One region of the Amycolatopsis sp. 505 genome, then DNA from elsewhere that is predicted to be linked to it. Evidence: riboswitches for the same ligand, from Rfam matches in the RefSeq annotation. Region 1 holds a riboswitch; the other holds the start of a gene.

Region 1 (4,168 bases):
ATCGCTCTCTGCTCGCTCGCCAGGCCGGTGCCGTTGAGCTCGTTGGTCGCGAAGCCGTGCGACCGCTGGTACCCCAGCGTGCTTTCGGGGCGGTCCGTGACCAGGTCGACGGCCACCAGCACGATCAGCGCGAACCCCAGCGCGGCCAGCGGGAACCAGGACCGCCGTGAACACCCCATCGGGTCAGGGTATCGAGCGCGGGCTTCCCCGCAGCAGGGCGATGAAGGCGGCGGCGAGCAGGATCATCGCCGAGGCCAGCATGCCCGCCGTGTCCGCCGAGAGCACCACGGCGACCAGGGCGAATGCCACCGTCGTCAGCAGGACGAACCGGCTGCGTTCGCAGGCGGCGAGCAGCAGCAGGCCGAGGGTGGCCAGGAGCGGGCCGCGCAGGCCGTCGCCGAGGCGGAACTGCCAGGACCCGACCAGGTCGAGCAGCGGGACGGCGAGCAGCGCGGCGATCGTGCCGAGGACGAACCACCCCACCCGGCCCGGCCGCCGGGCGAACGCGTACCAGACGGCGGTGCCGAGGACGGCCACGCCGAGCGTGACCAGCCATACCGGCCCGGCCGGGAGGCTGCTGTCCCCGACGTGGAAGTCCAGCGGCCACCGCTGCGCGCGGCTGTACTCGGTCGCGCCGGGCGGGACCGCCGGTGCGAGGAGGAGGTTCGCGGACTCGCTTTCGGCCCGGCTCCGGCGCCACAGCAGCTGCACGACGACCGAGCCGAGCTGCGCGAACCCCAGCAGTGCCAGCGGAAACCAGAAACGCGGCCCTCTCCCCATCGGCCCAGGCTGGCGTTCAGCAGAACGGCGGCAGCTCGCGCGGGTCGCCGACCGGGGCCCAGCGGCCGTCCACCTTCGCGTACTCCCAGCGAGCTCCGCGGGCGACGATCTGCCGCAGGGCGAGGAGCACGCGGTCGACGTGTTCCTCCGTGCTGCCGAGGCCGAGGCTGACGCGGACCGCCTGCTGCCCGTCGCCGCCGGTGCGGCCGATCAGGCGCTTGGCCGCGATGTGGGCGCAGAAGGCGCCGTCGCGGACGCCGATGCCGTACTCGGCGGACAGGACCGCGGCGAGCCAGCCGGGGTCGAAGCCGTCGACGACGAAGCTGACCGTGCCGACCCGGTCGACCGGCGCGTCGAACAGCCGCAGCTCGGCGCAGCCCGGGATGCTCTCGAGGCCCTTGCGGAGCCGGGCGAGCAGGGCCTGCTCGTGGTCTTCGATCGCGGCCCAGTTTTCGCCGAGGGTCTCGCACGCGACGCCGAGCGCGTACACGCCGACGGTGTTGGGCGAGCCGGCTTCGTGGCGCTCCGGGCCGGTGTTCCAGACGACGGCGTCTTCGGTGACGAGCTTGGTCGCACCGCCGCCGGCGAGGTACGGGCGGGCCGCGCGCAGCCAGTCGGCACGCCCGATCAGCGCGCCCGCACCGAAGGGCGCGTACAGCTTGTGGCCGGACAGCGCGACGTAGTCGACGTCGAGTTCCTTGAGCGAGATCCGGCGGTGCGGGGCCAGCTGGGCGGCGTCGAGGGCGATGCGGGCGCCGTGTTTCCGCGCCACGGCCGCGATTTCCGCCACCGGGAGCAGCTCACCGGTCACATTGGACGCCCCGGTGACGACGACCAGCCGCGGGCCCTGCGGGGCTTCGGCGAGTGCTTCGTCCACAGCGGACACCGCGGCGAGGCGGGTGCGCGGCGTCGGGATCCGCCGGACGTTCGGGCCGTGCCACGGCAGCAGCGCGGCGTGGTGCTCGGTGTCGAAGACAACCACCGTGGTGTGCCGGGGAAGGCTGCGGGCGAGGAGGTTGAAGGAGTCGGTGGTGTTGCGGGTGAAGACGACGGTGTCGGTACGCCGCGCGTCGACGAAGCGGCGCAGGACGTCGCGGGTGCGCTCGTAGAGCTTGGTGGAGACCTGCGACGCGAAGCCGGCGCCGCGGTGGACGCTGGCGTACCAGGGCAGGAACTCGTCGACCTTCGCGCGGACGGCGTCGAGGCAGGGTGCGCTCGCGGCGTGGTCGAGGTTGGCGTAGCCGATGTCCCCGCCGGTCACCAGCGGAACCCGCAGCGACGCCCCGGCGACGGCGGGAACGGCAGGGGCTTCGAGCTGGGTGCGGTCGATGGCGAGAGTCATCGGGGTGCCTCCTCGGCGATCCGGGGGACCCCGGCGAGGGGCCCGCGCTTGCCCGTCGCACGGCGCGACCGGCCCGGTCTTCACCCGGGGCACCCCACCGCGGTAGGAGGGTTGCCGGCCAGCAAGCCGGGGCTTCGCGCTGGCACTCATGACCTGGTTCGAAAGGTAACCGAGAGCGCGCCCGGGCGCCAACCCCCGTCGCACATTCTGAGACGCCGGTCACAGAGCGTGCTCAGCGACCGGATTCGCCCTTCCAGCGGGCCAGGCGGCCGGCCCGGTCGACGGCGCGCAGCCGGCGTTCGACCGCGTCGCGGACCGCGCTCGTCGTGACGACCAGGAGCTGGTCGTTCTCCTGCAACCGGCTGGTCTTCTGCGGGGTGAACCCGGCGCCGTCGCGGACGACCAGGCTGATCGTCGCCCCGACCGGCAGCCGCAGCTCGGACAGGTACACGCCGTGCATCTTCGACCCCGGCTGGATGCGGACCTGCAGCAGTTCGGCGCCGAGCTCGTCCAGCGGCGCGGAGTCGACCTCGATCTCGTGCGCTTCGGACTTCTTGGCCAGCCCGAGCGTGCGCGCGAGCGGGCCGAGCGTCGCCCCCTGGACCAGCGTCAGCACGATGACCAGCACGAACACCGCGTCGACCAGCCGCTGCGCGCCCGGCAGGCCCTGCGACAACGGGATCATGGCGAGCACGATCGGCACCGCGCCGCGCAGCCCGGCCCACGACAGGAACACCTGTTCCCGCCACGGCAGGCGGAACGGCAGCATCGACAGCACCACCGAGACCGGCCGCGCCAGCAGCAGCACCACCGCGCCCGCGACCAGGCCCGGCACGATCGCGTCGAGCAGCCGGCCCGGCGAGGCGAACAGCCCGAGCAGCACGAACAGCCCGATCTGGGCCAGCCACCCCAGGCCCTCGGCGAACGAGAGCGTGTCCGACCGGTGCGGCAGCCGCGAATTGCCGAGCACCAGCGCGGCGACGTAGGTGGCGAGCAGCCCGGACGCGTGCAGCAGCTGCCCGGACGAGTAGGCGACGACGCACACCGCGACCGTGGCCAGCGGGTAGAGGCCGGTCGCCGGCAGCGCGGCCCGGCGCAGCGCGATCCCGCCGAGCCAGCCGAAGGCGAGGCCGATGACCAGGCCCGCCGTCAGCTCGTAGACCACCAGCAGCGGCAGCGTCCAGTCCACAGTGGTGCCTTCGGCCAGGACCACGACGGCGATGTAGGCCGGTGCGTCGTTGATCCCCGACTCGAGTTCGAGCGCGCCGGTGAGCCGTTTGCCGATCCCGGCCGTGCGCAGCACCGAGAACACCGCGGCCGCGTCGGTCGAGGCGAGCACCGCGCCCCACAGCAGCGCCAGCCGCCAGTCGAGGCCCAGCAGCCAGTGCAGGGCCGCGCCGGTGGCCGCAACGCTCACCACGACGGCCACTGTGGACAGTGCGATCCCGCGGCCCAGCGCGGGTTTCACCGCCGACCACCGGGTGGTCAGCCCGCCTTCGGCGAGGATCATGACGAGGGCGGCGAGGCCGAGCGACTGGGTCAGGCCGGGGTTGTCGAACCGGATGCCGAAGCCGGCTTCGCCCAGCAGGACGCCGATCCCCAGGTACAGCAGCAGCGAGGGCAGGCCGAGCCGGATCGACACGCGCACGGCCAGCACGGACGCGAGGAGGACGACGCCGCCGACGCCGAGCAGCACGGGAAGCTGGTCCATGCCCGCCTCCTCCCGAGTGCCGTGGGGCTCTCAGAATAGTGAGGCACGTGGATTAACTCGTTCGTGTACCGCTGCCCGGCGCCGGACACCCGGTGTGTTAAGGCGCCGCAACACCACTGAGCGCGTCGAGATCGACACCGAGCGCGGCGAACGGCTCCCCCGCTGCCGGCAGCACCTTGACCGCGCGGTGACCGTCCCGGGCCACCCAGCCGGCGTCGACCGCCCGCTCGAGCAGCGCGGCGGGCAGGGCGCCGGCGAGGTGGTCGCGGCGCTCCGTCCAATCCAGACAGTCACGCAGCAGCGGCCGCCGCCCGGCCGCGACGGGGACACCGAGA
Region 2 (4,168 bases), on a different contig from region 1:
CCAGGCCCACCGGTCCTGGTTGTGTCGAGCTGGAAGCGCGGACCGGCGACGGAACCCTAGGCACTACCGCCGTCCACCGTACTCCCGGCTCCGGACGCCCGCGGCCCGGCTGTTAGAGTGGTCGCTCGCTGCCCGTGCGGCATTCCGTCATGGAGGAAACCCGGTTTCACCGGGGCCACTTCAGCGCGGCGGCGATCTCACCGAGTGAAACAGGAGTTGCCCTATGGCCAACATCAAGTCGCAGATCAAGCGCATCACGACGAACGAGAAGGCGCGTCAGCGCAACCAGGCGATCCGGTCCTCGGTGAAGACCGCGATCCGCAAGGTCCGCGAAGCCGCCGAGGCCGGCGACAAGGCCAAGGCCGTCGAGCTGCAGCGCGACGCCGCCCAGAAGCTGGACAAGGCCGTCTCGAAGGGCGTCATCCACGCCAACCAGGCCGCCAACAAGAAGTCGGCGCTCGCCAAGCGCGTCAACGCGCTCTGAGCTGGTTGATTTCTGGGAAGGCCCCGGCTTCGGCCGGGGCCTTCTTCATGTCACCCCTTGGCCGCGGCCACCTCGAGGACCGCTCGCTCCAGCGCGTAGCCCGGGTCCGCCGCCGCGCCCTTGACCTCGGCGTTCAGCCGCGCGACCACGCGCATCGCCGTCGCCAGGCCGTCCGGGTTCCAGCCGCGGGACTGGCCCTGCGCCTTGCGGATCTTCCACGGCGGCATGCCGAGCTCGCCCGCCAGCTGGTTCGGGTTGCCCCGGCCCGCGCCGGAGACCCGGGCGATCGTGCGGACCGCGTCGGCCAGCGCGTCCGCGACCAGGACGTGCGGGACACCCAGCTGCATCGCCCAGCGCAGCGACTCCAGCGCCGCCGAGCGGTCCCCGCTGACGGCCTTCTCCGCGACCGCGAACCCGGTGACGTCGGCGCGGCCGCGGTGGTAGCGGCGGACCGCGTCGGCGTCGACGGTCCCGCCCGTGTCCGCGACCAGCTGCGTCGCCGCCGAGGAGAGTTCCCGCAGGTCGGAGCCGACGGCGTCGAGGAGGGCGGCCACCCCGGCCGGGTCGATCTTGCCGCCCACCCGGCGCACCTCGTGGCGCACGAACTGCTCCCGCTCGGCCGGTTTGGTCAGCTTCGGGCACTCGGTGACCTCGGCGCCGGCCTTCTTCAGCGCGGCCGGGAGCGACTTGCCGGCCTTGCTGCGGCCACCGCCGGTGTGCACGACGACGAGCACGACCCCGTCCGCCGGGTCCTTCAGGTAGCTCGCGACGGCGTCGGCCAGCTCCTGCGAGATGTCCTGCGCCGACTCGAGGACGATCACCCGGCCCTCGCTGAACAGCGACGGGCTGACCAGTTCGGCCAGCTCGGGCGCTGTGAGATCGGACACCCGGACGCGGGTCAGCTCCGCGGTGGGGTCCGTCGCGCGGGCGGCGGCGAGCGTCTCGCGGACGGCCCGCTCGATCAGCAGTTCTTCCTCCCCCAGCACCAGCTGCAGCGGGGTCGGGGCGGTGGCTTGCGCGGTCACCCGGGAATCCTCTCACTTGCGCTCCGATGCCCCCGCTCCGGTGATGTCGGGCGGCCACCGTGGCACGGCGCGAGCGCGATGTCGTACGGTGTAGCCGAGGCAGCCCGCCCCGGACGATCCGGCGTGCGCGGCACCGACAACCGAATACCGCTCATCCAGAGGGGCAGAGGGAACGGCCCGACGAAGCCCCGGCAACCGGCGTACAGCCCGTCATCCCGCGATCGCGGGGTAGCTGACGACCACGGTGCCAATTCCGGCCCGCTTCGGCGGGGCAGATGAGGAAAGGAACCTCGCGATGACCGCCACCCTCGGCACGACCTCCACCACGAAGACCCCGGATCTCGGTCCCGCCGTCGAACTGGTGTCGAAGGAAGAGGGCCACCGGCAGCCGCTCGCCCCGGAGTTCGTCTCCGCCGAAGACTTCTCGCCGCTCGAGGTCGCCTACGACTTCGGCCGCGTCCGCCGCGAGGACATCGAGGCCGGCCCCAAGAACATCTGGCGCTACAAGAAGCTCCTTCCGGTTCCGTCCAACGTCGAAGAGATCCCGAACACCGAACCGGGCGCGACGCGGCTGGTCCGCGCCGACCGCCTCGCCAAGGCGCTCGGCCTCAAGCGCGTGTGGGTCAAGGACGACACCGGCAACCCGACGCACTCGTTCAAGGACCGCGTCGTCGCCGTCGCGCTGGCCGCCGCCCGCGAGTTCGGGTTCGAGGTGCTCGCGTGTCCGTCGACCGGCAACCTGGCCAACGCGACGGCCGCCGCCGCGGCCCGCGCCGGCTGGCGGTCGGTCGTGCTGATCCCGAAGACCCTCGAGCGCGCCAAGATCCTCACCACCGCGGTGTACGACGGTGACCTCCTCGCCATCGACGGCAATTACGACGACGTCAACCGCCTCGCCACCGAGCTCGCCGGCGAGCACCCGAAGTGGGCGTTCGTCAACGTGAACGTCCGGCCGTACTACTCGGAGGGCTCGAAGACGCTGGCCTTCGAGGTCGCCGAGCAGCTCGGCTGGCGCATCCCGCCGCAGATCGTCGTCCCGATCGCCTCCGGTTCGCAGCTGACCAAGGTGGACAAGGGTTTCCGCGAGCTGGGTCAGCTCGGTCTCGTGGACGCCAGCCCGTACAAGGTGTTCGGCGCGCAGGCCACCGGCTGCTCGCCGGTCTCGGCCGCGTTCCGCGAGGGCCACGACGTGGTCCAGCCGGTGAAGCCGGACACGATCGCCCGTTCGCTGGCGATCGGCAACCCGGCCGACGGCCCGTACGTGCTCGACATCGTCAACCGCACCGGCGGCGCGATCGAGGACGTCTCCGACGAAGAGGTCGTCGAGGGCATCCGCCTGCTCGCCCGCACCGAAGGCATCTTCACCGAGACGGCGGGCGGGGTCACCGTCGCCACGGCGAAGAAGCTGGTCGAGACGGGCAAGCTGGACCCGGACGCCGAGACGGTCCTGCTGATCACCGGCGACGGCCTCAAGACCCTCGACGCGATCGAGAACCACGTCGGCCCCAAGGCCACCCTGCCGCCCTCGGCCGCGGCCGTGAACGAGGCCCTCGGCTACTGAGCTCCGGCCGGGGCGGGCTTCGGGCCCGCCCCGGCACTCAGCGGCGCGGCGGGCCGCGCGGCTCGCCTCGCCGGACTATCGCCGTTCCGGTGACCACCGCGGTGTCGCCGTCCAAATCGGTGCGGGTGACTCGCGCGCCGAGCGCCACCAGCGTGTCCACTGTGGACTTGCTGGGGTGGCCGTACGTGTTTCCCGCCCCCACGCTGACCAACGCCACCCGCGGGGCCACCGCCGCGAGGAACGACGGCAGCGAGTAACGGCTGCCGTGATGGGGCACCTTCAGCACCTCCGCCTTCAGATCTCCGATGTCGGCCAGCAGGTCCGCCTGCGCGGCCAGTTCGACGTCGCCGGTCAGCAGGACCCGCCCGGCCGTGGTTTCCGCTCGGAGCACCACCGAGCTGTTGTTGATCGTCGTGCCGTCCTGCGGCCCGTCTTGCCGCGCCGGTACATAACGGGGACCGAGGACGTCGAGCGCCAGGCCCGGCCAGTCCAGCCGCTCCCCCGGGCTCAGCTCGACCAGCGGCACTGCCCGCCGACCGGCCTCGGCGGCGACCTGGCGCCACGCCCACCCCGGCGACCGCCCGGGGCCGACGGCGATCGCACCGACCGCGCGACCGTCGAAGACCGAGGCGAGGCCGCCGATGTGGTCGGCGTGCAGGTGGCTCAGCACCAGCAGCGGAACCCGGTCGACCGCCAGCCGGTGCAGGCACTCGTCGACCGGCCCCGGCTCGGGCCCGGCATCGACGACGACCGCGCGCCCCGGCTCGGCGGTCGCCAGCACGACCGCGTCGCCTTGGCCGACGTCGCACTCGACCATCGCCCAGTTCCGCGGCGGCCACGTCGGCGCCACCACCCGGACCGGCACGAACACCAGCAGCGCACCGGCGACGAGCACGGCCATCAGCACCCGCACCTTCCGGTGCCGGACCGCGAGCGCCAGCACCGCCAGGACGGTGGCGGCCAGGAGACCGCCCACCCAGCCGCCGGGCCAGGCGATGACCGCGCCGGGAGCCCGGGCACCGTGCCGGGCCACCGCGATCAGCCACCGGGCCTCGGGGTCGGCCAGGTGCACCAGGAGTTTCCCGGCGCCCGGCCACC

Evidence for each region. Region 1 has a riboswitch for S-adenosylmethionine ahead of H5965_RS44770 (aminotransferase class V-fold PLP-dependent enzyme). Riboswitches for the same ligand answer to the same signal wherever they lie in the genome.
Region 2: another riboswitch for S-adenosylmethionine. It lies ahead of thrC (threonine synthase); the one in region 1 lies ahead of H5965_RS44770 (aminotransferase class V-fold PLP-dependent enzyme).

The regions. Positions count from the first base shown of each region.
Region 1 is NZ_JACKQP010000020.1:83,195-87,362, forward strand. Features, by position in the region: gene H5965_RS44760 (hypothetical protein) at 1-179, opposite strand, end outside; gene H5965_RS44765 (hypothetical protein) at 184-780, opposite strand; gene H5965_RS44770 (aminotransferase class V-fold PLP-dependent enzyme) at 797-2,122, opposite strand; SAM riboswitch class IV at 2,162-2,276, opposite strand; gene H5965_RS44775 (potassium/proton antiporter) at 2,355-3,833, opposite strand; gene H5965_RS44780 (metalloregulator ArsR/SmtB family transcription factor) at 3,931-4,168, opposite strand, start outside.
Region 2 is NZ_JACKQP010000006.1:357,598-361,765, reverse strand. Features, by position in the region: gene rpsT (30S ribosomal protein S20) at 224-484, shown strand; gene holA (DNA polymerase III subunit delta) at 535-1,509, opposite strand; SAM riboswitch class I at 1,658-1,791, shown strand; gene thrC (threonine synthase) at 1,805-3,070, shown strand; gene H5965_RS23570 (ComEC/Rec2 family competence protein) at 3,108-4,168, opposite strand, start outside.